3 regions of the Mesorhizobium sp. ESP-6-2 genome follow, and region 3 is predicted to be linked to each of the others. Evidence: predicted binding sites of a transcription regulator. Region 3 holds the regulator's gene; each other region holds the start of a gene.
What was found. The regulator PhoB, encoded in region 3, activates phosphate uptake and scavenging genes when phosphate is short. The targets are predictions, from matches to a motif close to TGTCATNNANCTGTCAT.
Positions count from the first base shown of each region.

Region 1: a site for PhoB is predicted at 3,558-3,574, ahead of ugpB (sn-glycerol-3-phosphate ABC transporter substrate-binding protein UgpB). Genes of this name have one in related genera too.
Region 2: a site for PhoB is predicted at 3,798-3,814, ahead of LB532_RS12120 (LTA synthase family protein). Genes of this name have one in related genera too.

Region 1 covers NZ_JAIUGT010000015.1:52,124-62,246, reverse strand. The annotation lists gene LB532_RS29165 (sn-glycerol-3-phosphate import ATP-binding protein UgpC) at 1-3, opposite strand, end outside; gene ugpE (sn-glycerol-3-phosphate ABC transporter permease UgpE) at 11-859, opposite strand; gene ugpA (sn-glycerol-3-phosphate ABC transporter permease UgpA) at 868-1,752, opposite strand; gene ugpB (sn-glycerol-3-phosphate ABC transporter substrate-binding protein UgpB) at 1,997-3,301, opposite strand; gene tlpA (thiol:disulfide interchange protein TlpA) at 3,635-4,321, opposite strand; gene argH (argininosuccinate lyase) at 4,359-5,759, shown strand; gene LB532_RS29135 (lipoprotein) at 5,876-6,082, shown strand; gene lysA (diaminopimelate decarboxylase) at 6,151-7,419, shown strand; gene LB532_RS29125 (ArsR/SmtB family transcription factor) at 7,437-7,739, opposite strand; gene LB532_RS29120 (threonine/serine dehydratase) at 7,790-8,731, shown strand; gene LB532_RS29115 (TIGR02302 family protein) at 8,850-10,123, shown strand, end outside.
Region 2 covers NZ_JAIUGT010000003.1:516,057-526,179, reverse strand. The annotation lists gene LB532_RS12125 (pilus assembly protein) at 77-1,786, shown strand; gene LB532_RS12120 (LTA synthase family protein) at 1,831-3,759, opposite strand; gene fabD (ACP S-malonyltransferase) at 4,036-4,977, shown strand; gene fabG (3-oxoacyl-[acyl-carrier-protein] reductase) at 5,110-5,847, shown strand; gene LB532_RS12105 (acyl carrier protein) at 6,117-6,353, shown strand; gene fabF (beta-ketoacyl-ACP synthase II) at 6,388-7,650, shown strand; gene mltG (endolytic transglycosylase MltG) at 7,753-8,961, shown strand; gene LB532_RS12090 (YicC/YloC family endoribonuclease) at 9,127-10,017, shown strand; gene gmk (guanylate kinase) at 10,021-10,123, shown strand, end outside.
Region 3 covers NZ_JAIUGT010000001.1:81,649-91,771, forward strand. The annotation lists gene LB532_RS00395 (CHASE domain-containing protein) at 1-223, opposite strand, end outside; gene LB532_RS00400 (ATP-binding cassette domain-containing protein) at 368-1,168, opposite strand; gene LB532_RS00405 (sugar ABC transporter permease) at 1,184-2,536, opposite strand; gene xylF (D-xylose ABC transporter substrate-binding protein) at 2,678-3,718, opposite strand; gene LB532_RS00415 (ROK family protein) at 3,978-5,219, shown strand; gene phoB (phosphate regulon transcriptional regulator PhoB) at 5,227-5,916, opposite strand; gene phoU (phosphate signaling complex protein PhoU) at 5,936-6,643, opposite strand; gene pstB (phosphate ABC transporter ATP-binding protein PstB) at 6,669-7,472, opposite strand; gene pstA (phosphate ABC transporter permease PstA) at 7,469-8,320, opposite strand; gene pstC (phosphate ABC transporter permease subunit PstC) at 8,324-9,313, opposite strand; gene pstS (phosphate ABC transporter substrate-binding protein PstS) at 9,379-10,123, opposite strand, start outside.

The sequences.
Region 1 (10,123 bases), on a different contig from region 3:
CATCGACTTCTCACTTTTCGGTGTCGACCAGTCCGCGCACGAACCAGCGCTGCATCAGCACCACGACCAGGATTGGCGGCAAGATTGCCAGGATCGCCGTGACCATGACCAAATGCCATTGGGTGTCGGCATCGGCGAAGGAGACCATCTTCTTCAGTGCGATGACGATGGTGCTCATATCGTTGCTGTTGGTGACCAGCAGCGGCCACAGATACTGCGTCCAGCCGTAGATGAAAAGGATGACGAACAGCGCCGCGATATTGGTGCGCGACAATGGCAACAGGATATCGAAGAAGAAGCGCCATGGGCCGGCGCCGTCGACGCGCGCCGCCTCGACCAACTCGCCCGGGATGGTCATGAAGAACTGGCGGAACAACAGCGTTGCGGTGGCCGAGGCGATCAGCGGGATGATCAGTCCGGCATAAGTGTCGACCATGCCGAGATCGACCATTACCTTGTAGGTCGGCAGGATGCGCACCTCGACGGGAAGCATCAGGGTGATGAAGATCAGCCAGAAGAAAGTCATGCGCAGCGGAAAACGGAAGAAGACGATCGCGTAGGCCGACAGGATCGAGATGAATATCTTTCCGACCGCGACGCCAAGCGCCATGATCGTGGAGTTGAGGAGCAGCCTGCCGACGCCAAGCCCGCCGATGCGGCCGACGCCGCCGAACAGCGCCTCGCTGTAATTGCTCCAGAACTCGCTGCCCGGCCGGAAAGGCAGTGGCGGCCTGAGGATGGTTTGCAGCGTCTGCGTCGATGCAACGAACGTGTAGTAGATCGGAAAGGCGACGATCAGTATGCCGAGGATGAGCACGGCATGTGCAAGGAAAATGCGAAACGGGGACCGACCGATCATCGCGCTCCTCAGCCGTAATGCACCTTGCGTTCCACGTAGCGGAACTGGATGGCGGTGAGCGCGATGACGATGACCATCAGGATGACCGACTGCGCCGCCGAATCGCCGAGGATCAGATTGACGAAGCCGTCATTGTAGACCTTGTAGACCAGTGTCTCGGTGGCCTTGCCCGGCCCCCCGCCGGTGACGGCGTGGACGATGCCGAACGTGTCGAACAGGGCATAGACGGTGTTGACGACCAAAAGGAAAAACGTCGTCGGTGCCAAAAGCGGGAAGACGATGGTCCAGAAGCGCTTGGTTTCGCCGGCGCCGTCGATCGCCGCCGCCTCGATCAGCGTTTTCGGCACCGCCTGCAGCCCGGCGACGAAGAACAGGAAATTATAGCTGATCTGCTTCCAGGCGGCCGCCGCCACCAGAAGGATCATGGCGTCGGTGCCGTTGAGCAGCGGATCCCAGCCGACGCCGAAACGTCTCAGCAGATAGGACAGCGAGCCTATCGATGGGTTGAACAGGAACAGCCACAGCATGCCGGCGATCGCCGGCGCCACCGCGTAGGGCCAGATCATGAGCGTGCGGTAGAGGCCTTTGCCGCGCACCACCTTTTCCGCCATGACGGCAAGGAGCAGCGCCACGCCCATGGCAACGATCACGGTCGCAAGCGAAAACACCACTGTGACCTTGATCGAGTTGAGATAGGCCGGATCGGCAAGCACCTTGCGGAAATTGGCAAACCAGACGAACCTGCTCCTCAGCCCGAACGGATCCTGCCGCAGCATCGACTGATAGAGAGCCTGCCCGGCCGGCCAATAGAAGAACACCAGCGTGATGGCCAGTTGCGGCGCCACCAGGAGGTAGGGCAAAACTTTGTTGGGAAAGACGACGCGCGGGGTCAATGCGCCGCTCCGGCGTGGAAATAGTCAACCGAGCGGCACGCTACGGCGCCCCCCGCTGCCCTGCCGGGCATCTCCTCCTCTTGTAGGAAGATCGGCAGTTCCTGCGACGGCTGCCATTCTCCAGCCTTGGCAACTTCCGAAAACGGTAGCGACAGCCGATCTCCCCCCTTGAGGGGGAGATGCCCGGCAGGGCGGAGGGGCGCCTCGTAGAGCAAGGACTATAACTCGATAGGCTCGACGCGCCCTAATTCCCCAGCGCTTCCTTGATCGCCGCGTTGCCACGCGTGACCGCATTGTCGAGCGCCTGCTGGGCGGTTTCCTGACCGGCAAGCATCTTTTCGAACTCCTCGTTCTGGATGTCGCGCACCTGCGGCAGGTTCGGCAACCGCACGCCCTTCGAATTGTCGGTCGGCGCCTTGCCCGTCATCTGCAGGATCGGCGTCTCGCGGCCGGGATTCTTGTCGTAGAAGCCGGACTTTTTCGTCGCCTCATAGGCGGCGAGCGTCACCGGCAGATATCCCGATTTCTGGTGCAGATATTCCTGCACATCGGTCTTGGACAGATAGGCGAAGAAGGCCGCGACGCCCTTGTATTCCTCGTCGGACTTGCCGCCGAAGACCCAAAGGCTGGCGCCGCCCGGCGTCGTGTTCTGCGGCGCGCCCTTGGCGTCGCTGTCATAGGGCAACTGGCCGATGCCGTAGTTCATGCCCGACTTGACGATGTCGCCCAGCCCGCCCGAGGATTCGGTGAAGATGCCGCATTCGCCGGCGAGGAATATCTGCTTGGCTTCGGAGGTGCGCCCGCCATATTTGAAGGTGCCGTCCTTGGCCAGATCCGCGAGCGCCTGGAAATGTTTGACGAAGATCGGCGCGTTGATCTTGAGTTCGACATCACCGCCGGCCAAGCCATTCTGCTGCGTGGCCCAAGGCACATCGTTCCACGCCGCGAAGTTTTCCAGGTGAATCCAGGTCAGCCAGGTCGAGGTGTAGCCGCAAGCGGCGGCGCCGCTCGCCTTGATCTTTTTGGCATCCTCCCACACCTCGCTCCAGGTCTTGGGCGGGTTGTTCACGTCGAGCCCCGCCTTTTGGAAGATGTCCTTGTTGTAGTAGAGGATCGGCGAGGAGGAGTTGTAGGGGAAGGACAGCATGGTGCCGTCCGGCGTCGAATAATAACCGACGATGCCTGGCAGATACTGGCTCTTGTCAAAGTTCATCCCGGCGCCGGTCAGCACCTCGGCCACTGGCTTGATCGCGTCCCGGGCCGCCATCATCACGCCGGTGCCGACATCGAACACCTGGATGATGTCGGGCGCCTGGCCGGCACGGTAGGCGGCGATGCCGGCATTCAGCGTTTCGGGATAGGTGCCTTTGAAAACCGGAACGATCTGATAGTCGCCCTGGCTGGCGTTGAAATCCTTGGAAATCTTGTCGACGACCTCTGCGTTGGCGCCGGTCATGGCGTGCCACCAGCTGATCTGCGTCACGGCGAAGGCGGAGGTTGTGGAAAGCAGGGTCACGGCGACACCGGCCGCGAAGCCAAAGAACTTCATGTTTCGTCTCCCGTTTTCATTGCTTGTCATTGGCGAAAGGGGCACTCCCGCAATGGCACTATGTGTCGTTCGCGCGCAGCGGACAACGGTTTTGTTGCGGGCAAGCGCACTTCACTTCCGGCTAAAGTAGCGTGGACCTCCGGATAGAAGTGACCGGAAATGATTGCATAGCGGCTTGCTGTTTGAATTGGTGTACCAGGGACCTGCGTCGAGACGGTCAGCGACCTCACCGACGGACGGTGTCTAACAGCGCATGACAACACTGACATGACAACGCTGAAAAAGGCGTCGGTTTAAAGCTCGGTCGATGCGTGGAAAATTCCCGTCCCGCGCTCAGCCCGACGGGTTGAGCGCGGCCTCGACAAGCCGCTTGGCGTCGGGCCCCGACCACTCGGCCGGGCCGTTCATATGGGCGATCAGGCAGCCTTCGCCGTCGATCAGCATGGTGACGGGCAGGCCGAGCGCCAGGCCGCGCGTCTTCAGGTCGTTGAACAGCACCATCGTCGAATCCCTGTAATAGCCGAGCGCCTCGACGCCGGTATCCCTAAGGAACTTCTTCGGCTTCACATCGTCGCCGGCATCGACATTGACGGCGACGACCTGGAACGCATCGCTGCCCTTTTCCTTCTGCAAGGCGTCCAGCGCCGGCATTTCGGCGCGGCATGGCGCGCACCATGTCGCCCACAGATTGAGCAGCACCGTCTTGCCGGCATGGTCGGCGATGGTCATCGGCTTGCCGTCCGGGCCGTTGAAGGCGAGGCCCTTCATCGATTGCGGCGGATCGGCGGGCAAGAGGGCCGCGACCTCGCCGGTGGCGGCAGCGGCGATCTTCTTGGCGCGTTCGCTCTTGGCGGCGCAGGCGACATCGTCCTTGCTGTCGCCCACCGCGACTTGCGGCGCGGCATTGTTGCCAGACCGGCTCTCGCTGACATATACCGCGACCGCGCCGGCCAGCGCTCCCGCCACCAGGGCGGCGAGGATCAGGCGCGGGGCCGGGAAAAATCTGTTTCCGTCTGCCATTTTCTCAAAACTGCTCCGAAGCACGGGTTTTATAGCCATGAGCGACAAGAAGACCAGCAACCAGATGTGGGGCGGACGATTTGCCTCGGGTCCGGCCGCGATCATGGAAGCGATCAACGCGTCGATCTCGTTCGACCGCAAACTCTATGCGCAGGACATCAGAGGTTCGATCGCCCATAGCGCGATGCTGGCGCAGACGGGCATTATTTCGGCGGCCGATCAAGAAAAAATCGCTCACGGCCTGAACACGATCCTGAAAGAGATCGAGACGGGCACGTTTGAATTCTCGACCAGGCTGGAAGACATCCACATGAATGTCGAGGCCCGCCTCGCCGAACTGATCGGTCCGGCCGCCGGCCGGCTGCACACGGCCCGCTCTCGCAACGACCAGGTTGCAGTGGACCTCCGGCTCTGGGTGAAGGACGAGTGCTTTCGCGTCGCCGAGGCCTTGAAGGGCCTGATCGGTGCGTTGCTGGAGCGGGCCGAGCAGCACGCCGCGACGGTGATGCCGGGCTTCACTCATATGCAGGCGGCGCAGCCGGTGACATTCGGCCATCATTGCATGGCCTATGTCGAGATGTTTTCGCGCGATCTGTCGCGGGTGCGCGACGCCGTCGAACGCATGGACGAAAGCCCGCTGGGTGCGGCCGCCCTTGCCGGCACCAGCTTTCCCATCGACCGCCACCGGACCGCCACGGCGCTCGGGTTCCGCGAGCCGATGCGCAATTCGCTGGACAGCGTCTCGGATCGCGATTTCGCGCTGGAATTCCTGGCATTGGCGGCGATATGCGCCACGCATCTGTCGCGGCTGGCGGAAGAAATCATCATCTGGTCGACGCCGCAATTCGGCTTCATCAGGCTGTCGGACAGCTTCTCCACCGGTTCCTCGATCATGCCGCAGAAGAAGAACCCCGATGCCGCCGAACTGGTGCGCGGCAAGACCGGGCGCGTCACCGGCCATCTGGTCGGCCTGCTGACGGTGATGAAGGGCATGCCTTTGACCTATGGCAAGGACATGCAGGAAGACAAGGAATCGGTGTTCGATGCCGCCGAGACGCTCGACCTGATGCTGGCGGCGATGACCGGCATGGTCTCCGACATGACGGTGAACGCGGCGGCGATGAAGAAGGCCGCCGGCTCCGGCCACGCAACCGCGACCGACCTTGCCGACTGGCTGGTGCGCACGCTCGGCCTGCCTTTCCGGGAAGCGCATCATGTCACGGGACGGGCGGTGGCGCTGGCCGAAGAGAAGAAGCTGAGCCTGGAGAAGCTTGCGCTGGAAGACTTGCAGTCGATCCATCCCGGCATCACGCAGGACATCTTTTCGGTGCTGGCCGTGCAGAACTCGGTGAAGAGCCGCACCTCCTTCGGCGGCACCGCACCGTCGGAAGTCAGGAAGCAGATCCGCTACTGGAAAAAGCGGCTGGCCAAGGCGTGACGCCAGCTATTGCGTCCGGCAATATCCGGGATATTGCAACGGCAATATCCGGGGTGCAATGCGCCGAGAACTCGGCTAAAAGCAGCGGCGGAAAAAAGTTTCGGACGGATGGATCGATGACCGGAAGCAGGATTTTGGTGACATTGACGCTGCTTGCGGCGCTTGCCGCCGTTACGGCTTGCGGCAGAAGGTCCGGTCTCGATACGCCTTACGAGGCGGCCGTGCAGGCACGCAAGGACGCCGAGAAGGCCCACCAACCTGTGCCGCCGGAACCGGAAAAACCGGTCGCGGACAAGAAGTTCATTCTCGACCCGCTGCTCTAGAGCCGGTGAGAGCGGTTTGAGGTGCTAAACCCGCTCCTACCCTGCTCCAACTTTTCGGAACCACTCTCGTGAATCATTTCGACTACCGCGACGGCGTGCTTCATGCCGAAGACGTGGCGATATCGGATATCGCCGCAACCGTCGGCACGCCATTCTACTGCTATTCGACGGCCACGCTGACCAGGCACTACCGCGTCTTCGTTCAGGCCTTTGCCGGGCTTGATGCACTGGTCTGCTACGCCATGAAGGCGAATTCCAATCAGGCGGTGCTGAGGACCTTGGCCAGGCTCGGCGCTGGAGCCGACGTGGTGTCGGAAGGCGAGTTGCGGCGCGCATTGGCAGCCGGCATCCCGGCCAGCAAGATCCTGTTCTCCGGCGTCGGCAAGACCGCGCGTGAAATGGACTTTGCGCTGGCAGCGGGCATCCTGTGCTTCAACGTCGAATCCGAGCCCGAACTCGAGCTGCTCTCGTCGCGCGCCGTTGCCCTGGGCAAGGTGGCGCCGGTCTCGCTGCGCATCAATCCGGATGTCGACGCCAGGACGCACAAGAAGATCTCGACCGGCAAAGCCGAGAACAAGTTCGGCATCCCATGGCAGAAGGCGCGTCAGGTCTATGCGCGCGCGGCCGAATTGCCGGGCATCAAGGTCACCGGCATCGACACCCATATCGGCAGCCAGATCACCGAGTTGCAACCCTTCGACGATGCCTTCGCGCTTTTGGTGGAACTGGTCGGCGCGCTGCGCGCCGACGGCCATGCCATCGAGCATGTCGATCTCGGCGGCGGTCTCGGCATTCCCTACCGCGTCGACAACAACCCGCCACCGCTCCCCGACGCCTATGCGCAGATCGTCCGCAAGCACGTCACCAAGCTCGGCTTGAAGGTGATGTTCGAGCCGGGCCGGCTGATCGTTGGCAATGCCGGTATCCTCGTCTCGCAAGTGATCTTCGCGAAAGAAGGCGATGCCAAGAATTTCCTCGTCGTTGACGCCGCCATGAACGACCTGATCCGGCCGACGCTCTACGACGCTTTTCACGACATAAGACCGGTGGTGCTGCCGCCCGCCGACGCGCCGCGCATGACGGTCGATATCGTCGGCCCGGTCTGCGAGACCGGCGACTATCTCGGCCTCGACCGCGACCTGCCAAGACTCAAGTCCGGCGACCTGGTCGCCATCGCCACCGCTGGCGCCTATGGCGCGGTGCAGGCGGGCACCTACAACACCCGCCTGCTGGTACCGGAGGTGCTGGTCGACGGCGATCGTTTCCACGTGGTGCGCCCGCGCCCGACCTATGACGAGCTGATCGGCCTGGATTCGATGCCCGACTGGCTTGCATAGAAGCCGCGACTGCGGCCCTATAGCCGGTTCTGGATGAGTGCTCTTGTCTCCGCGATCTTGTCCTCGTCGCGGCGGTAGAAGGTCCATTGCTTGATGCGCTTGGTCCGCAACAGCCCTGCCTGGGTGAGCACACGCATATGCTCGGAGAGCGTCGCTTGCGTAATGCCGAGCTTTTCAGCGATCAGCAGTGCACAGACGCCGTCCTGGACCAGATCGCCATCCGCCTGGGCTGGGAAATGCGCCCGCGGATCCTTCAGCCAATCGAGGATCCGCAGCCTTCGTTCGTTGGCGATCGCCTTGAACACATCAACCTCTTGCATTTAGCCATTTTGCCAAGTTACTGATTACTGTCAATCCCAAGGAGATGGCCATGACCAACGGCAACACCATAACGCGCGAACGCATCGTCGCGATGGAACCGCGCATCCGTCGCTATGTGCGCCACACGCCGGTGCTGCGCGTCGACATGGCCGACTTCGACAGGCCGCCGCTGGCGGTCGACCTCAAACTCGAATGCCTGCAGCATTCCGGCTCGTTCAAGGCGCGCGGTGCCTTCACCAACCTTCTCGAGCGGCCGGTCCCAGAGGCCGGCGTAGTCGCCGCCTCGGGCGGCAATCATGGAGCGGCGGTGGCGTATGCCGCCATGCGGCTCGGCCATAGGGCGACCATCTTCGTTCCGGAAGTGAGCCCGCCGGCCAAGCTGGAGCGCATCCGCGGCTACGGTGCCGAGCTGGTCGTCGGCGGCGCCCGCTATGCCGAGGCGCTGGCCGCCAGCGAACGTTTTGCCGAGCAAACCGGCGCCTTGCAGATCCACGCTTTCAACCAGGAGGAAACGCTTATCGGCCAAGGCACGCTCGGGCTGGAAATTGAGAACGACCTGCCTCAGATCGATACTTTGCTGGTCGCCGTCGGCGGCGGCGGCCTGATCGGTGGCATCGCCGCCTGGTTCGCCGGCCGTATTCGCATCGTCGCCGTCGAACCGGAGGGCGCGCCGACACTCTATCGCGCCCTTGAGGCCGGCCATCCGGTTGATGCGCCGGCCGAGGGCATCGCCGCCGATTCCCTGGCGCCCAAACGTGTCGGCGAGATGATGTTCCCGATCGCCGAGGCCTTCGTGGAACGCTCCATCCTGGTCAGCGACGACGACATCGTCGCCGCCCAGAAGGCGCTGTGGGACCGGGTGCGGATCATCTCGGAACCCGGTGGCGCCGCGGCTTTCGGCGCCATCCTGTCCGGCTGCTATGCGCCGGCACCCGGCGAACGGGTCGCCGTCCTCGTCTGCGGCGCGAACGCAGATCCGGCGAAATTCTGATCGCCGCGCCTTTCTCTCCTTCACGTTTTTCAGGAACTGCCTCGCCTTCGCCGCGTTTGCTGGGTATTCTTCGAGTCGTGAGGTTCGGGCCATCCCGCCCGCTCCCGTGGAAGGGCCGATGACGGAACGACCGATCTTCAGCAGCGATCGCGGTCTCGCCGGGCGCCTGGCGCTCAGCCGGCTGGCGACGCGGGTGTCGATGATGGTCGAACGGGGCTGGCCGCTCCTGCTGCCGCTTCTCGTCGTCGCCAGCCTGTTTCTCAGCATTTCCTGGCTAGGGCTCTTCCCGCGCCTGCCCGATGCGGCGCGCATCGGGCTGGTCGCTGCCTTCGGCGTCGCGACACTGGCTGCGCTCTACCCGCTACGCTTTTTTCGCATGCCGGGCGGCGCCGAGATCGACCGCCGCATCGAGGCGGCCAACCATTTGCTGCACCACCCCGTCCAGACCCAGACGGACCGGCCGAGCGGCCGCGAAAGCAGCTTCTCGCAGGCGCTGTGGCGCGAGCACCAGAAGCGCATGGCCGACAGGCTCGACAGCCTCGGCGCCGACGTGCCGCGCACGCGCGTGCCGGAACGCGATCCCTGGGGATTGCGCGCCGTGGCGGCGCTTCTGCTCGTCACCGCCTTCGCTTTTTCCTTCGGACCGACCGGTGGCCGGGTAGCCGACGCGTTCAGCGCCCAGGACGCGCATGACGCCGTGCCGCCGCGCATCGATGCATGGGTGACGCCGCCCGCTTATACCGGCAAGCCGCCGATCTTCCTCACCGCGGATGCCAACCAGGCGGCGCCGGCCTTCCACGTTCCCGAAGGCAGCGATGTTTCGCTGCGCGTCACAGGCGGCACGGGCGAGGAGACACTTGCCTATGCCGACAAGAATGGCAATGCGCGCGCCATCGATCCCGCCGACCCGCAGGCGGCCGCGGCCAAGCCGGCGGCAAGCCCGACAGCGCAATCCAAAGTGCGCCAGTTCATTGGCAAGCTGACGAGCGATGGCACGCTGACGCTGAAGTCGGGCGAGGACGAACTCGGCCGTTGGGCCTTCACGGTGATCCCGGACAAGCCGCCGCAGATCCGTTTCGTCGGCGAGCCGAAGCGCGCTGTCAACGGCGCTTTCGAGCTCAACTACCAGATCGACGACGATTATGGCGCCGCCAACGCCAAGGCCGTGTTCGCGCTCGCCGATCCGCAGGCGCCCGATGCGCGTCCGCTCTACGGTCCGCCTGACATGCCGCTGACGCTGCCGCGCCGCGGCGGCAAGGCGAATGCCGCCCGGACCTCGAAGGACCTGACCGAGCACGTCTGGGCTGGCGCCGAGATCAAGTTGACGTTGGTCGCCACCGACGATGCCGGGCATACGGCGAGCAGCGAAACCAAGACATTGGTGATGCCGGA
Region 2 (10,123 bases), on a different contig from region 3:
GCCGATTCATCATGTCTGGCGCAAAAAGCGGCATCCCGCTGTCAGCAACGGGCTAGGCATTTTTCCGGGGGTAAGGATGCTTCTCAAGAAATTCTGGCGCTCGAAAAGCGGCAATTTCGCGCTTTTGCTCGGGATCGGCTTGCCGGCCATCCTGTCGGCCGTGGCCTTCGCAACCGATGTCTCCACCATCATGCGGGCCAGAAGCAACCTGCAGAATGCGCTCGACGCGGCAAATCTCGCTTCCTCGCATCTCGGCGATCTGGACATCACCCGCACCGACGCCTTCAACCGCTATTTCCAGGCCAACGTAGCCGGCCATAGCGAACTCACAAACGCGCGGGCCACGTTGACGGTCGACAGCGGCGTCAACTTCGTCAAGACGAAGGCGGTCGCCTCGGCTGACGTCAATTTGAACTTCGCCTTCCTGCTCGGCCAGAGCAGGCACATCGTGGTCGATGCCTCGGCGGTCGAATCGAACAACCAGCTCGAAGTCGTGCTGGTTCTGGACAACACCGGCTCGATGGCCGGCGCCAAAATTGCTGCCCTGAAGACAGCGACGGACAATCTGCTCAAATATCTGGAGGCGGCGCAATCACCGACGCGCAAGGTCCGCGTGGCGCTGGTACCCTTCGTCACGGCAGTCAATGTCAACGGCGACGGGTTCGACCCGTCCTGGATCGATATGGACGGCAAGTCATCCACCAATGGAATCAATTTCCCCGCCATCAACCACAAGCGTCCCAATCATATGGCGCTGTTCAGGCAGTTGATGAAAGATCCGGCCTCTGCCGCGAAGTTAACGGGGTGGAAGGACGGCAAGGGGGAGGATACGGGTTGGAAAGGCTGCGTCGAGGCGCGCCCTGGTGCCCTTAATATCGCCGATACGCCGCCCGATCCACGTTACCCTGACACTCTGTTCGTACCGTATTTCGCGCCGGACAGTCCGGGAAACGGCACGAAGCCTTCCAGCGGCTATTCAAACGACGCCTATCACTACAACAACTCCTTTATCGACGACGCCCCCGATGAGACCAAACTTGCTCAGAATGGCGGACTGAATGTTCTCGGAATAGATCTGAGCGGCTTGCTTGGAAGTGCTGCCGGCCCTTTGAGGGGTGATCTTGAAACGGTCGCCAAATATGTGGCGCCGCAGAACACCGCCATTGCCACCGCGGTCACAAGCGATCCAAACGCCTTGCAACTGACGGTAGGGCCAAACCGGTCCTGTCCCTCGCCAATCGTCCCCTTGACGGAAGACTTTACAAAGCTTCGCCAGGCGGCCGCCAAGATGCTTGCATGGGCGGGGTCCGGCACCAATGTTTCCGAGGGCCTGGCCTGGGGCCAGCGGGTGTTGTCGCCGAGTGCGCCCTATGCTGAGGGGACGCCTTGGAAGACGCCCGGGGTGAGCAAGATCGTCATGTTGCTCACCGACGGGGAGAATGTCGTCTACGGCGCCAGCAACGAGACGACGAAGTCCGACTATACATCCTATGGTTTTCTCGCCGGCTCAGCCTATGGCGCTGCCGGTCGGCTTGGATCGGACAATCAGACGACCGCCGCGCGCAATGTCGACGGATGGACCAAAAGCGTCTGCACGCAGCTGAAGAATCAGGGCGCCGAAATCTACACGATGGTGCTGCAATCCGACACCGCCGCCAACCGCACGCTCTACAGCGCTTGCGCCTCGGATCCCAGCGACTATTACGCCGTCAACGATCCAAACAAATTGCCGAACGTGTTCCAGCAGATCGCCAACAAATTCTCGAAATTGCAACTGACGAATTGAACGCCCGACCCCGACGTGCGGCATCCTGAAGGATGCCGCGAATATCAGCTCATATGGGCGACGACCTTGTCCACCGTTTCGGGGAAGAAGTCGGGCGCCGCATGGCGTTTGCCGAACATCATGTCGTATTGCAGCAGCCGGAAGTCGCGGATCGCCGGGTCGATCTGCTTTTGCCGCGCCCAATCGGGCGTGGCTTCTCCCGCCGGCGTCAGCAGCAGATTGCGGTCGACCACGCGGTAGCGTTCGCGCATCTCGCCCAGGAAGCCGGTGTAGTAGGGGTGGGTGATGCCGGCTGTTTTCAGGATGTGATAGGGCAGGAAGGCGGGGCTGACGGCGCCCATGTCCTTGGCCGGGCCTGTGCGGTTCGACCAGATGACCAGTGGCGTCTGATGATGCTCCAGCGCCGCCTCGGCGGAAGCCTCCTTGCGCGGCGCGACATTGTCCTTCATGAACCCCGTCTCGACATAGACCGGCCCAAGTGGCGGCAGATGGTCGCCGAAGAAGGCGATGACGGTGGGGCGAGAGCGTTTCTTTGCCCATTCGATCAGGCGTCCGAGACCGCGGTCCGCGTCGGCCGAGCCCTCGGTGTAACTCAGCAGCGATTCACGCGCCCATTGGCTGGTAGGCGCCTGCACGGTGTGGGTCGGGTTGTAGTAGCGGTTCGGCTCGTAAGGGCCGTGGTTCTGCAGGCTGACGGCAAAGAAGAACACGGGGGCATCGCTGGCATCGGCCTCGCTGATGATCTCGTCCGTCATCGCCGCGTCGGATGCCAGCGGCCCGCGCTTTTGCATCGGCGGCAGCGTCTCTTCCGATCTGAAGTCGTCGAAGCCGAAATCGGCATAGACCGCGCCGCGGTTCCAGAACCAGTTGGTGCCCGGATGGATGGCGCGCGCCCTGTAGCCCTCCCTCTTCAGGAAAGTCGCCAGCGACGGCGTCGGCGTGCGCACATATTGCTGGTAGGGGATGCTGCCGGCCGGCAGGAAGGCGTTGGAGAAGCCGGTCAGTGCCTCGAACTCGATATTGGCGGTCATGCCGCCGAATTCGGGTGAGAACATGGAGCCCGAACGCAACGCCCGCACGTTGGGGATCGGATCGGGCGTGATGGTGACCCCCGGCAGCTTGGTCGGATCCCAGAAGGATTCGCTCATGACGACGATGATGTCGGGCTTTTCCTGGGGCACCGAGGCGGTCACCTGCGGCCTGTCGATGGCCGCGATCGTCTTTGCCGAATAGCCTGGCGGCGCCGAGACATGCGCCATCGGCACGTTGAGCGCGAAGGCGAGTGCAAAGCCGTTGGAGGCGTAATTCTCCTTCTGGTCCCACATGATCGGGATGATCTGCAGCCGGTCCCGGGTCCAGGAGAAGGTGGCATAGTCCATGATCGAGACGAAGAAGGCGAGCAGCGGCACCGCCAGCGTCAGCCGGGCGAGACGGCCCTTGCGGCTGAGTATCGGCACCTTTCGACGCCAGACCCGCCAGCCATAGATGAGCAGCGACAGGCCGGCGACGATGCCGACAACCATGGCAAGGGCAGTTATCGGGCGGTCACGCACCAGAAGCGGCAGCAGCGCCACGATCTGGCGGGAGTAGAGGAAATCGGTCGGGTAGAGGGGATCGCCGAGATAATGCGATTTCTGATGGCCGATGAAAGCCAGCGAGAGCGTCAGCGGCGCGACGATCATCAGGCTTTGATAGCTGCGGCCGAAAACGGCATCGAGGCCGATCAGAACCAGGGCGAACACCACGATCGTGGTCCAGCCCGGTTTGAGCGGCTGCAGGAAGAAGGAAACCGTGCCGCCGAAGTCGCCGCGCACGATCAATTCGATGGCGAACACCAGGACGGCCGCGATCAGCAGGCTGGTCAGCCCATAGCGTATGGTCGGCCACTTCCGTCCCGGCAGGTAGCCGGTGGAAGGATCGTCTTCCAGAAACTGTGGCGCGGCTTTGCCTGCGCCTTTCGAAATCCTAGCCACTTTAACTTCCCCACCCAGCGACAGACCCGTCACTCGATTGTCATGGAATTGTCACGCAAAGCTAGCGCCTGTGGCGGAAATAAGAAGAGCCAGCAAACGATTCGTGAGCGGTTTTCATCAGGAGTGATCGCCAAAAAGCCTTTTGGAACAGGCACTCGGCCCGCAAAGCTGCCAGGGGGCCGGGCCAAACCGGGCTTGACTTGGCAGGCCGCGTTGCGTCACAGGCAGGAAAATTCGTGTATCAGGCAAGCAGAACCGAGCTTTGGGAGCCCACACATGGCCGTTGCATTCACCTTTCCGGGACAAGGCAGCCAGGCTGTCGGCATGGGCAAGGACCTCGCCGATGCCTTCCCCGAGGCGCGCAGGGTTTTTAGCGAAGTCGACGACGCGCTCGGCGAAAACCTGTCGAAGCTGATCTGGGAAGGGCCGGAAGAGACGCTGACGCTGACCGCCAATGCGCAGCCGGCGCTGATGGCTGTATCGCTGGCCGCGATCAGGGCCTTGGAAGCACGCGGTTTTTCGCTGAAGGACAAGGTCGCTTACGTCGCCGGCCATTCGCTGGGCGAGTATTCGGCGCTCGCCGCCGCCGGCTTCGTCTCGGTTGCCGATGCCGCCAGGCTGCTGCGCATCCGCGGCAATGCCATGCAAGCGGCGGTGCCGGCCGGCGAAGGCGCCATGGCGGCGATCATCGGGCTGGAGCAGGCCGATGTCGAAGCCGCCTGCGCCGAGGCTGCCAAAGGATCGGTCTGCCAGATCGCCAACGACAATGGCGGTGGCCAGCTGGTGATTTCCGGCGCCAAGGCAGCGGTCGAACTGGCCGCCAAACTGTGCACCGAGAAGGGCGCCAAGCGGGCGCTGATGCTGCAGGTCTCCGCGCCCTTCCACTCGGCGCTGATGGCGCCTGCAGCCGAGATCATGCGGGAAGCGCTGGCCGGGGTAACCAAGAACGCGCCTGTCGTGCCGCTCGTCTCCAATGTCACGGTCACTCCGACCAGCGATCCCGAAATCATTGCGCGCCGTCTGTTCGAACAGGTGATCGGCCGCGTGCGCTGGCGCGAGACGGTGGAGTGGTTCGGCGCGAACGGCGTCACCACGCTCTATGAAGTCGGCGCGGGAAAAGTGCTTTCAGGGCTGGCCCGGCGCATCAACCGCGACATCGCCACGACATCGGTCGGTTCCGCGGCCGAGGTCGAGGCCGCATTGGCGGCGCTCGGGTGAAGCGCCGCGTGTGAATTTGATGGCGCGGCTTGTATCGCTGAAGATATTCCGTTGGTGATGGCAATCGGACACCGGCACGACGTATACAGATGAGGTTGCTCGCTGAGCTTCCGAAACCAAAGAGGAAAACACATGTTCGAACTGACCGGCCGCAAGGCACTTGTCACCGGCGCGTCGGGAGGCATCGGCGAGGCGATCGCCAGGGTGTTGCATGCGCAGGGCGCCGTCGTCGGCCTGCACGGCACGCGTATAGAGAAACTGGAGGCGCTGGCCGCCGAACTTGGCGACCGGGTGAAGCTGTTTCCGGCCGACCTGTCGAACCGCGACGAGGTCAAGGCGCTGGGCCAGAAAGCGGAGGCCGAACTCGAGGGCGTCGATATCCTGGTCAACAATGCCGGCATCACCAAGGACGGACTGTTCGTACGCATGTCGGACGCCGACTGGGACAGCGTGCTTGAAGTCAATCTGATGGCCGTGTTTAGGCTGACGCGTGAGCTTACCCATCCGATGATGCGCCGTCGCCACGGCCGCATCATCAACATTACCTCGGTGGTCGGCGTCACCGGCAATCCCGGCCAGACCAACTACTGCGCCTCCAAGGCCGGCATGATCGGTTTTTCCAAATCGCTGGCGCAGGAGATCGCCACCCGCAGCATAACCGTCAACTGTGTCGCCCCGGGCTTCATCGAATCGGCGATGACCGACAAGCTCAACGACAAGCAGAAGGAGGCGATCATGGCCGCCATCCCGACGCGCCGCATGGGCACCAGCGCCGAGGTGGCGTCCGCCGTCGCCTATCTTGCCTCCAGCGAGGCCGGCTACGTCACCGGCCAAACCATCCATGTGAACGGCGGCATGGCGATGATCTGATCGGGTCGGCCAAAGCATGCATTTCGGGCCGGGCCCGGGCATTCGCGGTGGCTTTGAGACGGCGACAGGCGACGCCTGGGCGGGCTGTGAAAAGCGACCATTTCGGCTTGGACGCCCACGATTTTTCGTGTAATGCGGCCCGCAACCCGGCGGTTCGGGCAAAAACCGGTCTGCGGCCATTGCGTTTCCGGCGGGACCATCTTTCAGCTTGATTAGCGGCATTCCGCCCGCTAACGAAGACAGACAACCAAAAGACGAGGATGCCCCAAATGAGTGACACCGCAGAGCGCGTCAAGAAGATTGTCATCGAGCACCTGGGCGTCGATGCCGACAAGGTGACGGAGCAGGCGAGCTTCATCGATGATCTGGGCGCCGACAGTCTCGACACGGTCGAACTCGTCATGGCGTTCGAAGAAGAATTCGGCGTCGAGATCCCCGATGACGCGGCTGAAACCATCCTGACGGTGGGCGATGCCGTGAAGTACATCGACAAGGCTTCGGCCTGACGCTTTCCGCAGTCATCACCGGGGAGGACCTGCGATGAGGCGTGTCGTCGTCACGGGCCTTGGGTTGCTGTCGCCGTTCGGCATGGGCTTCGAGCACAGCTGGAAGGAACTTCTGACCGGCCGCAGCGCCGCCAAGCGCATCACCGAGTTCGAGGTGGAGGATCTTGCCTGCAAGATCGCCCATGTCGTTCCGCGTGGTGACGGCAGCAACGCCACCTTCAATCCCGAGGCGGTGCTCGAGCCGAAGGAACTGCGCAAGATCGGCGACTTCATCCTGTACGGGATCGCGGCCGCCGACGAGGCGCTGAAGGATTCCGGCTGGCAGCCGAAGACCCATGCCGAGCAGTGCGCCACCGGCGTTCTGATCGGTTCGGGCATTGGCGGCATCGAAGGCATCGCTGAGAATGCGATGATCCTGAAGGAGCGCGGCCCGCGCCGCATCAGCCCTTTCTTCATCCCCGGCCAGATCATCAATCTCGTCTCCGGCCAGGTTTCGATCCGGCATGGGCTGAAAGGCCCCAATCATGCCGTCGTCACCGCTTGCTCAACCGGCGCGCATGCCATCGGCGACGCAGCCCGGCTGATCATCTGGGGCGATGCCGACGTCATGGTCGCCGGCGGCGCCGAAGCGCCGGTGACGCGACTGTCGATCGCTGGCTTCGCTGCCTGCCGTGCGCTGTCGACCGAGCGCAACGACGCGCCGCAAACGGCGTCGCGGCCCTATGACCGTGATCGCGACGGCTTCGTCATGGGCGAGGGCGCCGGCGTCGTCGTGCTTGAGGAACTCGAGCATGCCAAGGCGCGCGGCGCGAAGATCTATGCGGAAGTGACCGGCTACGGCCTGACCGGCGACGCCTATCACATCACCGCACCGGCTGAAGATGGCGACGGCGCATTCCGTTGCATGACGGCGGCGTTGAACCGGGCAAAGCTGACGCCCGCCGATGTCGATTACATCAACGCGCACGGCACTTCGACCATGGCCGACACGATTGAGCTCGGCGCCGTCGAGCGGCTGGTCGGCAATGCCGCATCGAAGATTTCGATGTCGTCGACCAAGTCGTCGATCGGCCATCTCCTCGGCGCGGCAGGGGCTGCCGAAGCGATCTTCTCGATCCTCGCCATCCGCGACAATATCGCGCCGGCGACCATCAACCTTGACAATCCGGAGCGTGAGACCGCGATCGACCTGGTGCCGAACAAGCCGCGTGCCCGCCAGATCGACGTGGCGTTGTCCAATTCCTTCGGCTTCGGCGGCACCAACGCTTCGCTGGTCTTCCAGCGCTACAATGGCTGACCGTCGGCCTGCCGGACGGCGCTTCGGCGTGTCGTCAATTTTGCCATATTCGCCCCTACTCTGCCGCAGGGGATTCGTTGAGAGATCAAACGGTAGGGCGAAATGAACACAAATCCGGCCGGCAACGGAGAGTTCGGGCAAGGGCAGGCGACATCGGGACCGATCATGCCGAAGACAGCCAGCGAAGCCTTGCGGCCGGAGGCCGGGACCCCGCCGCCGAAGCGCTCGCGTGCTTCGCGCAGCCAGGTCGTCGTGTTCATGAACTTCGTCATCTCGTTGGTGATGCTGATGGTTCTGGCGGCGGGTATCGCGCTTTACTTCGGCAAGCAGGAATTCACCGAGCCCGGCCCATCGGCCAATGGCGACACCTTCCTGGTCAAGCCGAACACCGGCGTCCAGGATATCGCCGACCAGCTCGAGCGGCGCGGCCTGATCAGCGACGCCCGCATATTCCGTCTTGGCGTGCGAGCCTTCGGCAATGATTCGGCGCTGAAGGCCGGCGAATACGAGGTCAAGCCCAGGGCGTCCATGCGCGACATCATGGAATTGCTGAAGAGCGGCAAGTCGGTCATGTACTCGCTGACCATTCCCGAAGGGCTGACCGTCGAGCAGGCGCTGGCGCGCATCGCAGGCGAGCCCGCCTTGAGCGGCGACATGCCGGCCACCGTGCCTCCAGAGGGCAGCCTCGCCACCGATACGCTGCGCTTCACGCGCGGCGCCACGCGCCAGCAGATGATAGACAAGCTGCTGGCCGACCAGAAGAAGCTGGTCGAGGAGGTCTGGCAGCGGCGCGCCGCCGACCTGCCGCTCGCCAGCATTGACGACTTCGTCACGCTGGCCTCGATCGTCGAGAAGGAAACAGGCAAGGGCGATGAGCGTTCGCGCGTCGCCGCGGTCTTCCTGAACCGGCTGGCCAAGGGCATGCGCCTGCAATCCGATCCGACCATCATCTACGGTCTGTTCGGCGGCAAGGGCAAACCCGCCGACCGGCCGATCTATCAGTCGGACATCCAGAAGCCGACGCCCTACAACACCTATGTGATCAACGGCCTGCCGCCGACGCCGATCGCCAATCCCGGCCGCGCGGCGCTGGAGGCGGTAGCCAATCCATCTAAGACCGACGACCTCTATTTCGTTGCCGACGGCACTGGCGGACACGTCTTCGCCGCCACGCTTAACGAGCACAATGAGAACGTCGCGCGCTATCGAGCCCAGCAGAAGAAGCAGGTCGACGACGCGGCCAAGGCTGATGCCAAGGTGGAGGGGCAGACCGACGCTCCCATTGACGGCGACGCGGGGGCGGCCCAGTAGCGGCGCACGGTTTTTCCAACTCGTCCACGCTGGTTGAAGGCAGGAGCGTTGGATTTTATCGGGGCGCCTCGCAAGCCGGTTGGCAGGCGGGCATTTCGGCTTCTGAAGGTGCGCGAAGCCGGATCAAGCAGTATCCGCAGTACGCGCCAGGGGTATGCAGGCACGATGAATTTGCAGAGCATGACCGGGTTTGCGCGTGCTGTCGCCGAACATGACGGCACCTCGATTGCCTGGGAGGTCAAATCCGTCAACGGCAAGAGCGTCGAGGTGCGGCTGCGGCTGCCGCAGGGTTTTGAGCGGCTGGAGCCGGCCATCAGGCAGACGCTTCAGAAACGTTTCGCGCGCGGCAATTTTCAGGCGACGCTGACCATCACGCGCGCCGCCGGAATGCAGTCCCAGCCCGTTGTCAACGAGGCCTTCCTCAAGGATCTGGCCGGGCTCGCCAAGCGGATCGAAGAACAATTTGGTGTTGCGCCTGCGACCGCCGACGGACTGTTGTCGCTGCGCGGCGTGCTCGATATTCCCGAGACCACCGAAACCGAGGATGTGCGCACAGCGCTCGACAACGCCGTCATGGCTGCCCTCGAGGTGGCACTGGCGGGGCTGGAGCGGTCCCGCCAGGGTGAGGGCGCGGCACTTCGCACCCTTCTGCTGGGCCACATCGACGCCATCGAAGCGCTGACACTGAATGCCGAAGCGGATCCCTCGCGCGAACCGGCGGCGATCCGCGAACGCCTCGCCGAGCAGGTGCGGCTCTTGATGGATGCTTCGGCCAACCTCGACGCCGCCCGCCTGCACCAGGAAGCGGCCTTCCTCGCCACCAAGGCCGACATTCGCGAGGAGATCGACCGGCTGAAGACGCATGTGGCGTCGGGTCGGGCATTGCTTTCCGGCGGCGGCGCCGTCGGCCGCAAGCTCGATTTTCTGGCACAGGAATTTAACCGCGAATCGAATACGCTGTGCTCGAAGTCGAACGCCGCCGCGGTCACCGCCATCGGGCTGGAACTGAAGGCCGTGGTCGATCAGTTTCGTGAACAGGTCCAGAATCTGGAGTAGCCGATGGTCGCCAGGGATTTGGGGTCCCGCATTCGCCGCCGGGGCCTGATGCTCGTGCTGTCGTCGCCGTCGGGCGCCGGCAAGTCGACGATTGCGCGCAACCTTC
Region 3 (10,123 bases):
TCTGCGAGATGTCGCCATTACGGGCGTCGAACAAGGCTTGCGACGAGCGCAGCAGCGACAGCTGCAGGTCGATCCGGCTCTCGATTCGATTGAGCGCGTCGTCCGCGGTCGCGTCAAACTTGATGCGAGCCGCCTCCTGCGTCGCGAAATAGGCGAACCCCGCCATCGTCATGCTGATCAGCGCAACGGCAACGAAAGCGACGATTGGAAAAAGCTTCTTCAACGGATGATGCGGCCCATCAGCATGTGCGCCCTTTATGGGCAAGTCGCTTGGCCAATACAATGGCAAGGCCAAGCCATCCCGCCGGCTGGCATATCACATGACCGGCGATCGGGACCTTGCGACCAGGCGGTAACCGGGCAGGCTTCAGGCAGCGATCTTCAGCGCGCCTGGTCCGGGAATGGCGCCGGGCGGACATTTGCCCAGGATGATCATGCCCAGTACCTCGTCCTGGGTCACATCGCTGGTGCGGGCAGTGCCGACGACCTGGCCGTTTTTCATGACACACACCCGGTCGGCCAGTTCGAACACGTCGTGGATGTCATGGCTGATCAGGAAGATGCCGATGCCGTCGGATTTGAGCTGCCTGACCAGTTCCCCGACCTGGGCCGTTTCCTGCGGTCCAAGTGCTGCCGTCGGCTCGTCCATGATCAGGATGCGGGCATTGAACAGGATCGCGCGTGCGATCGCCACCGACTGCCGCTGTCCGCCCGACAGCTTGATCACCGGCTCCTTGAAGCGCTGGAAGCGGGGATTGAGCCTGCCCATCACCTTGCGTGCCTCGGCCTCCATGGCGACGTCGTCGAGTGTCCCCCAGGCGGTTCTCAGCTCGCGGCCGAGGAACAGGTTGGCGGCGGCGTCGACATTGTCGGCGAGCGCCAGGGTCTGGTAGATCGTCTCGATGCCGTATTTCTTGGCATCGCGCGGATTGGAGATGGAGGCCTCTTCGCCGTTGACGAAGATTTGGCCCGCGTCGCGCTTGTAGGCGCCCGACAGAATCTTGATCAGCGTCGATTTGCCGGCGCCGTTGTGGCCGAGCAGGGCCACGACCTCGCCGGGGAAAAGATCGATCGAGGCATCGTCGACGGCGCGAATGCCGCCGAACGCGATTGAGATGTTGCGCATGTCGACCAGCGGGTTGCCGGCGGGAGCGATCCTGTCAGCCATGATTGTCCTCCTCCCTCAAACGCGTTTGCGATAGACGGTGTCGAGCCACACCGCGATCACCAGCACGGCGCCGACGACAATGCTCTGCAGCGGCGAGTCGACGCCGAGCAGCACCATGCCGGATTGCAGCGACTGCATCAAAAGCGCGCCCAGCATGGCGCCGATGATGGTTCCCGAACCGCCGGCGAGCGACGTGCCACCGATGACAGCCGCTGCGATCACCAGCAATTCATCGAGCGTTCCGAGCACGTTGGTGGCCGAGTTCTGCCGGGCTGACGAGATCGCGGCGGCGATCGTGGCCAGCACCCCCATGATCATGAACACTTTCATCGTGATCCAGCGCGTATTGATGCCGGCGAGGTTGGCTGCTTCCGGATTGCCGCCGATGGCAAAGACATAGCGGCCGAAACGGGTGCGTTTGGTGATGAAGGTCATGACCAGCCCGACGGCGATGGCCATCAGCACCGGTATGGCGATGCCGTGGGCGATGAACAGACCGCCCTCGGGCACGGTGATGTTGTTGGCGGCTGCATATCTGTTCACGATGCCGACTGGCCACGGATAGGAATTGGCCAGCCAAACCGCGCCCATGATGACGGCGCAGGTCACCACGCCGATCAGCGTCTCGGCCCAGATCGGACGCAGCGGGAAACGGAAGCGCTTGCGCTGCACCCGTCCGTTGAACAGCGCAAGCACCACTGCAAGGCAGGCGGCGATACCGACCACCCAGCTCCAGGTTGCGCCGATCGATCCGGCCGGGCCGCCGCCCATCAGCTGGAACGTCGTGTTGAGCGGCGCCACCGTCTGGCCGCTGGTGACCCACCATGCCGCACCGCGCCAGACCAGCAATCCGCCCAGCGTGACGATGAAGGCCGGCACTTCGAGATAGGCGATGACAAAGCCCTGGAAGGCGCCGATCAACAGGCCGAGCACCAGGCCGATGACCAGCGCCAGGACCCAGATCCACGGGTTGCCGAGCTCGAGACCGACCATCCGCACCAGGAAGTGCACCTGGGCGAAGCCCATGACCATGCCGATCAACCCTTCGGCGGAACCGACGGACAGGTCGATATTGCGCATGACGATGACCAGCACCATGCCCGAGGCCATGATGGCGACGGCCGAGGTCTGCACCGACAGGTTCCACAGATTGCGCGGCGTGAGGAAGGTACGGCTGTCGAAATCGAGCGGATTGACGCCGAGACGCAGGCTGGACAGGACATGCAACCCGATCCAGATCAGCAGCAGCGCGCCGATCATGCCGAGCATGCGCGTGTCGATCTCGGTCGCCTTCAGGAACCGGGCGACGGCGCCGAGTTCCGACGCACGCGCGGTGTCGGCCTGCGGGTTGGACGTCGTGTCGGTCATGATTTTCTCCCACCGGCCTGCCCGTCTGACGCGGATGCCGGAAGCCAGCCTAGAAGTTACCCGCCCGGGGCGGAAAAACAAATCTTCTTGAAAAAACGCCGCGGCTTGGCAGCCGCGGCGTTCATCGCTTGAAATGGAAGATCAGTTGCAGGCCGCGACGCTGCCCGCCGCGACGCCGGCACAGACCTCGTCTTTCTTGATCCAGCCGGCGTCGATGACGACGTTGAGATTGTCCTTGGTGATCGCAACCGGGGTCAGGAACAGCGATTTGACGGTGTTCCCGCCGGGCGTGGTGAAGTCCTTGACGCCGGCGATATCGGTCATCTTCTTGCCGTCGGCCAGCTGCGAGGCGATCTCGGCGGCATTCTTGCCGAGTTCACGCGCGTCCTTCCAAACCGACACGGTCTGCGTGCCGAGGGCGATGCGGTTCAGCGCCGCGTGGTCGCCGTCCTGGCCCGACACCGGAACGGTGCCGGCCAGGCCTTGAGCCGTCAGCGCCGCCACGACCCCGCCGGCAGTGCCGTCATTAGCCGCCACCACCGCGTCGACCTTGTTGTCGTTGGCGGTCAGGAACTGTTCCATGTTCTTCTGCGCGTTGGCCGGCAGCCAGCCATCCGTATAGGCTTCGCCGACATTCTTGATCTTGCCGCTGTCGATGGCATCCTTGAGCACTTCCATCGAGCCGGAGAACAGGAAATCGGCATTCGGATCGGCACCCGAGCCCTTGATGAAGACGTAGTTGCCTTCCGGCTTCACCTTGAACACTTCGCGGGCCTGCATGCGGCCGACTTCCTTGTTGTCGAAGGTCAGATAGAAGACGTCCTTATTCTCGATCAGGCGGTCATAGCCGACGACCGGAATGCCTTCGTCAAGCGCCTTCTGCACCGCGGGGCCGATGGCGGAGGCGTCCTGCGCCAGGATGATCAGCGAATTGGCGCCCTGCGAGATCAGGCTCTCGACGTCGGTGAGCTGCTTGCCGGGATTGGACTGGGCGTCGGCGGAAATATACTTGTCGCCGGCGGCTTCGATCGCCTTCTTCATGGCGGCCTCGTCGGTCTTCCAGCGCTCTTCCTGGAAGTTCGACCAGGAAACGCCGATGACCTTGTCCTTCGCCTGCGCGACCGACGCGAGCGTCAGCGACATGGCGACACCCGCCAGGATAGCGGCTGTGAATCTCTTCATCTTAATCCTCCCTGCGCCGCGTATGGCGCGACCAAACAGGCCCTTAGGCCGGCACAAAAGGCTCTATTTTTTCGAGCCTCGAAAAAACACTGATCCATCGTCGGAACGCTGTCAACGCCGATTCTGATGTATTTTGATGTCCTCGGGAATTTTTTTCGAGCTCCGGAATAAATAATGACAGCCAAGGCCGGTTCTGCCAGTATTTGACGGTCGTCGAGGCCTGGGGAGAGAACGCGGCGACCGGGAGGATGCGAGAAGAATGTCGGTCGGAATCCGCCACGACGATCTGCGCCGACGCAACCGGGCGATGGTGATCGCAGCCGTGCGCCGTGCCGGGCAGCCCTCGCGCACTGAGATTGCCGCGACCACCGGGCTCAGCCATTCCACCATATCGGCGATCTCCTCCGACCTGATTGGCGAAGGCATCCTGGCGCAGAGCAAGCCGAGCGAGGCCGGTGCGCTGAAACGCGGCCGGCCGCAGGTCGGTCTCAGCCTCAACCCTGAAGCCGCGGCTGTGATGACCGTGGTGCTGTCGCTGAATTTCCTCTCCGTCGCAGTCATCGACTATGCCGGCCAGGTGATATCTGAAGAGCAGCGCCGGCTGGACACGCTGACCCTGTCGCGCGAGGCGCTGATCGGCGAATGTGTGGCCATCGTCAGGCGGCGGTTCGAGGATCCCGACCTCGACGTCGGCAGCATCGCCCGTATCGCGCTGGCGATCCAGGGCATCACCGACACGGATGCGCGCACCATGCTGTGGTCGCCGATCACGCCGCAGACCGACATCGCCTTCGCCGACATACTGGAGACCGAGTTCGGCATTCCCGCCACCATGGAGAACGATTGCAACATGATGGCGGTGGCGCTGCGCTGGCGCGATCCCCAGCGCTACCGCGACGACTTCATCGCCATCCTTTTGTCGCACGGCATCGGCATGGGCCTGGTGTTGAAGGGTGAACTGTTCACCGGCACCCATTCATCCGGAGGCGAGTTCGGCCACATGATCCATCGCCCCGGCGGGGCGCTCTGCCGCTGCGGGCGGCGCGGCTGTGTCGAGGCCTATGCCGGGAACTATGCCATCTGGCGCAACGCTAGGCAGCTTGGCGAGGACACCGAGCCCGTCGACGTCAGCGACGCCGACATGCGCACCCTGGCGGCCTCGGCGCGCGAAAAGGACGGGCCGGAGCGCGAAGCCTACCGCAAGGCCGGCGAGGCGCTGGGCTATGGCCTTGGCAGCCTGTTCGCCCTGATCGATCCGGCGCCGGTCGCCATGGTCGGCGTCAGCGCGGCCGCCTTCGACCTGATCGAGCCGGCATTGCGCGAGGCGATCGCCCAGACCGCCGGCGGCCAGCACTCGAAATCGATTTCCTTCGACACCGAGCCGAACGAACTGCCGCTGATCCGCGAGGGTTGCGCCATGCGCGCGCTGACCTTCGTCGACCAGGAAATTTTCGCGCCGGGGGCACAAGCGAAATCAGGCATAGGCGAGAACGTTGCGTGACATATCCCTAGTCTTCGCGGATCGCATACCCCGCGCCCCGAATGGTGCGGATCACGTCAGGCATGCGGCCATTGTTGACCGCCTTGCGCAGCCGGCCGACATGCACGTCCACCGTGCGCTCGTCGATATAGATCGTTTCGCCCCAGACATTGTCGAGCAGCTGACTGCGCGAGAACACGCGGCCCGGGTGGCGCATCATGAATTCGAGCAGGCGGAACTCGGTCGGCCCGAGCCGGATCTCGCTCTTCTTGCGGTAGACCCGGTGCGATTCACGGTCGAGCACGATGTCGCCGACCTTGAGCACGCTGGACAGAACTTCGGGCTTGGCGCGGCGCAGCAGCGCCTTGACGCGTGCCATGAATTCCGGGGTTGAGAACGGCTTGACTAGATAGTCGTCGGCGCCGGTGGAGAGACCGCGCACCCGGTCGCTTTCCTCGCCGCGCGCCGTCAGCATGATGATCGGCAGCCGCTCGGTCTCGGGCCGCATCCGGAGACGGCGGCAGAGTTCGATGCCGGAAACCGCCGGCACCATCCAGTCGAGCACAAGAAGGTCAGGGACATTCTCCTGCAAGCGGATCTCGGCTTCGTCGCCGCGCGTCACCACCTCGACCTGATAACCCTCCGATTCCAGATTGTAGCGGAGCAGCACACCCAGCGGCTCCTCGTCCTCCACCACCATGATGCGTGGCGCGATCATCGACTGGTCACCCCTGCCGTCACGCCGCTGGCGCCGACATCGCCGTCTCGTCCTGCTTCGGGCGATTGGCGGGCAATTGCGTGCCGGTCAGCACATAATAGGCATTTTCGGCAATGTTGGTCACGTGATCACCGATGCGCTCGAGATTCTTGGCGCAGAACAAAAGATGCGTGCAGGCGGTGATGTTGCGCGGATCCTCCATCATGTAGGTCAGCAGCTCGCGAAACACCGATGTGTATTTGACGTCGATGCGTTCATCGTCGGCGCGCAGCTTGGCAAGTGCCGCGGAATCGCGCGCCGCATACTCCTCGATCACCCCTTGCACCTGGATCAGCACCAGCTGCGCCATGACATCGATGGAGTGCGACAGGTTGCGCGGCGTGGCGGCCAGGCCGACGGTGCCGACGCGCTTGGCGATGTTCTTGGCGAGATCGCCGATGCGTTCGAGATCGCCCGCCATGCGGATCGAGCCGACGACATGGCGCAGATCGTCCGCCATGGGCTGCCGCTTGGCGATCAGGGTGATGGCGCGGTCGTCGAGTTCGCGCTGGCGCGCATCCATGATCGCGTCGTCGGAGACGACGCGCTGGGCGAGCGCGTTGTCGGAATTCAGGAGCGCCTTGGTGGCGCCGCCGACCATCGATGAGGCGAGATCGCCCATGTCGCGGATCAGCCTGCTGATCTGTCCGAGATCTTCGTCAAAGGCTGCGACTGTATGTTCGGCCATGATCTTGGTCCTCGTGTGCGTGGGATCAGCCGAAGCGGCCGGTGATATAGTCCTGCGTGCGCTTCTCGCGGGGCGACGTGAAGATCTTCTCCGTGCGGTCGAACTCGACCAGCTCGCCCAGATACATGAAGGCGGTCTGCTTCGATACGCGCGCCGCCTGCTGCATGTTATGGGTGACGATTACGATCGTATAATCGGCCTGCAGCTCGTCGATCAGTTCCTCGATCTTGGCGGTCGACAGCGGATCGAGTGCCGAGGCAGGCTCGTCGAGCAGGATGACCTCTGGCTTCACGGCCACCGTGCGGGCGATGCAGAGGCGCTGCTGCTGGCCGCCCGAAAGGCTGAGGCCACTGGCGTTGAGCTTGTCCTTGACCTCGCTCCACAGTGCCGCGCGCTTCAGCGCCTGCTCGACACGGCCGTCCATCTCGGCCTTGCTGAGCTTCTCATAGAGCCTGACGCCGAACGCGATGTTCTCGTAAATCGACATCGGGAACGGCGTCGGCTTCTGGAACACCATGCCGATCTTGGTCCTGAGCAGGTTGAGGTCCTGCGACCGGTCGAGGATGTTCTGGCCGTCGAGCAGCACCTGGCCCTCGGCGCTCTGCTTCGGGTAGAGCTCGTAGATGCGGTTGAAGACGCGCAGCAGCGTCGACTTCCCGCAGCCCGAAGGCCCGATGAAGGCGGTGACGCTGCGCTCAGGCAGCGACAGGCTGATATCCTTCAGCGCCTTCGACTGGCCGTAGTAGAAATTGAGGTTCTTGACCTCGATCTTGGCTTTCTCGACCGCGACTTCGGGCGTGTTCAACTCGGTGGACAACATCGGTTTCATCTGTCCTCTCTGCGTCCGGTAAGGCTGCGGGCGAAGATGCTCAGCCCGAGAACCGTAAGGGTGATTATGAGTGCGCCGGTCCACGCCAGCTGCTGCCATTCCTCATAGGGGCTGAGAGCGAACTGGAAGATGGTGACGGGCAGGCTGGCCATCGGCGCGTTGAGATTGCTCGACCAGAACTGATTGTTGAGCGCGGTGAAGAGCAGCGGCGCCGTCTCGCCGGAAATGCGGGCGATGGCCAGCAATATGCCGGTGACGATGCCCGACAGCGCCGCACGGTAGGCGACCGAGCGGATGACCACCCAGCGCGGCGCGCCGATCGCGGCGCCGGCCTCGCGCAGGGCGTTCGGCACGAGGTTGAGCATGTCCTCGGTGGTGCGCACGACGACCGGGATGACCAGGATGGCCAGCGCGACGGCGCCGGCGATCGCCGAGAAATGCCCCATCGGCCGCACCAGGAGTTCGTAGACGAACAGGCCGACGATGATCGAGGGTGCCGACAGCAGGATGTCGTTGATAAAGCGCACGATGGTGGTGAGGCGCGAGAAGCGGCCATATTCGGCCATGTAGGTCCCAGCGAGGACACCGATCGGCGTGCCGACGATGACGGCGATGACGGTCATCATGATACTGCCGTAGATGGCGTTGAGCAGGCCGCCGGCATCGCCTGGCGGTGGCGTCATTTCGGTGAACACCGAGAGCGAAACACCCGACAGGCCCTTATAGAGCAGTGCGCCGAGGATCAGCGCCAGCCAGGCCAGGCCGATGCCCGCCGCCGTGACGCATAGCGTCATCATCACGGCATTCCTGCGCTTGCGTCGATTGTGAAGCGATGTGGCCGTCGACATCGGTCAGGCTCCCGTGCGGCTGTCCATGCGCAGCAGCATGTAGCGCGCAAGGGCAAGGATCAGGAAAGTGATGACGAACAGGATCAGGCCGAGCGCCACCAGCGAAGACGTATAGAGATCGCCGTCGGCTTCGGTGAACTCGTTGGCGATGGTTGCCGAGATCGTCGTGCCGGGCGCGAACAGCGAGGCGCTGATGCGGTGGGCGTTGCCGATGACGAAGGTTACCGCCATGGTCTCGCCGAGCGCGCGGCCGAGACCGAGCATGACGCCGCCCATGATGCCGACGCGGGTATAGGGGATGACGACGCGGCGGGTGACCTCCCAGGTCGTGCAGCCGATGCCGTAGGCCGATTCCTTCAGCACCGACGGCACCGTGTCGAAGACATCCTTGGTGATCGAGGTGATGAAGGGCAGGACCATGATGGCAAGGATCAGCGCCGAGGTCAAAAGGCCGATGCCGTAGGGCGGACCGGCAAACAGGCTGGAGAGCCCCGGCACGTCGTGGAAAAGCTTGATGATGAAGGGCTGCACCGTCGTCTGCAGGAACGGCGCGAACACGAACAGGCCCCAGATGCCGTAGATGATGGAGGGTATGCCGGCAAGCAGCTCGACGGCGATGCCGATAGGGCGCCGGAGTGGCCGCGGGCAGAGTTCGGTAAGGAAGATGGCGATGCCGATGCCGATGGGAACGGCGATCAGGATAGCGATGGCGGCGGTGACGATGGTTCCGTAGATCGGGGCCAGCGCCCCGAAATTCTCGGTAACCGGGTTCCACGATTCGGTCGTCAGGAAGGAGAACCCGAATTTCGACAGCGCTTCCCACGAGCCGGCAACCAGCGAAATCGCCACGCCGCCGAGGATGAGCAGGACGAGGATGGCGGAAAAGCGTGTCGCCGCCCGGAAAATCGTATCGGTGAGCGCGAAGCGCCGGACCGTCGCTTCCCTGGCCCGCATGGCGGCCGACGATGGCATGGCTTCGGAGACGGCGGTCATCTGGCCCTCGCGTTTCAAGGAAGACAGGGAGGGCGCCGTGAAGCGCCCTCCTCATTCAGCAGGGATTACATGGCGGAATAGAGCGGCTTGCCGTCTTCGCCGACGATGTCCTTGGTCCACATGTCCTCGACGCTCTTGACGACCGCGTCGGGGATCGGAACGTAGTCCAGCGCCCCGGCCATGTCGTCACCCTTCGCGTAGGACCAGGCGAAGAACTTGAGCGCTTCACCGGTCGCCGCCACGTCGCCGGGCTTCTTGTAGACCAGAATCCAGGTGGCCGACGTCATCGGCCAGGATTCGGCGCCCGGTTGGTTGGCCAGGATGACGCCGTAACCCGGCTGCGAGCTCCAATCGGCATTGGCCGCCGCCGCCGAGAACGCCGCCGCCGTCGGCTCGACCTTCTTGCCGTCCTTGTTGATCATGTCGGCATAGGTCAGCTTGTTCTGCTTGGCGTAGGCGTATTCGACATAGCCGATCGAGCCGCCGGTCTGCGAGACGTTGTTGGCGACGCCTTCATTGCCCTTGGCGCCGATACCGACCGGCCATTCGAGCGCGGTGTTGACGCCGACCTTCGACTTCCAGTCGGCGCTGACGTCGGCCAGATAGTAGCTGAAGTTGAACGTGGTGCCCGAACCATCGGAGCGATGCACGACCGCAATCGCCTGGTCGGGAAGCTTGACGTCGGGATTGAGCTTGGCGATCGCCGCGTCGTTCCAGTTGGTAATCTTGCCGGCGAAGATATCGGCCAGCGTCGGGCCGTCGAGCACCAGTTCGCCCGGCTTGATGCCTTCGAGATTGACGACCGGAACG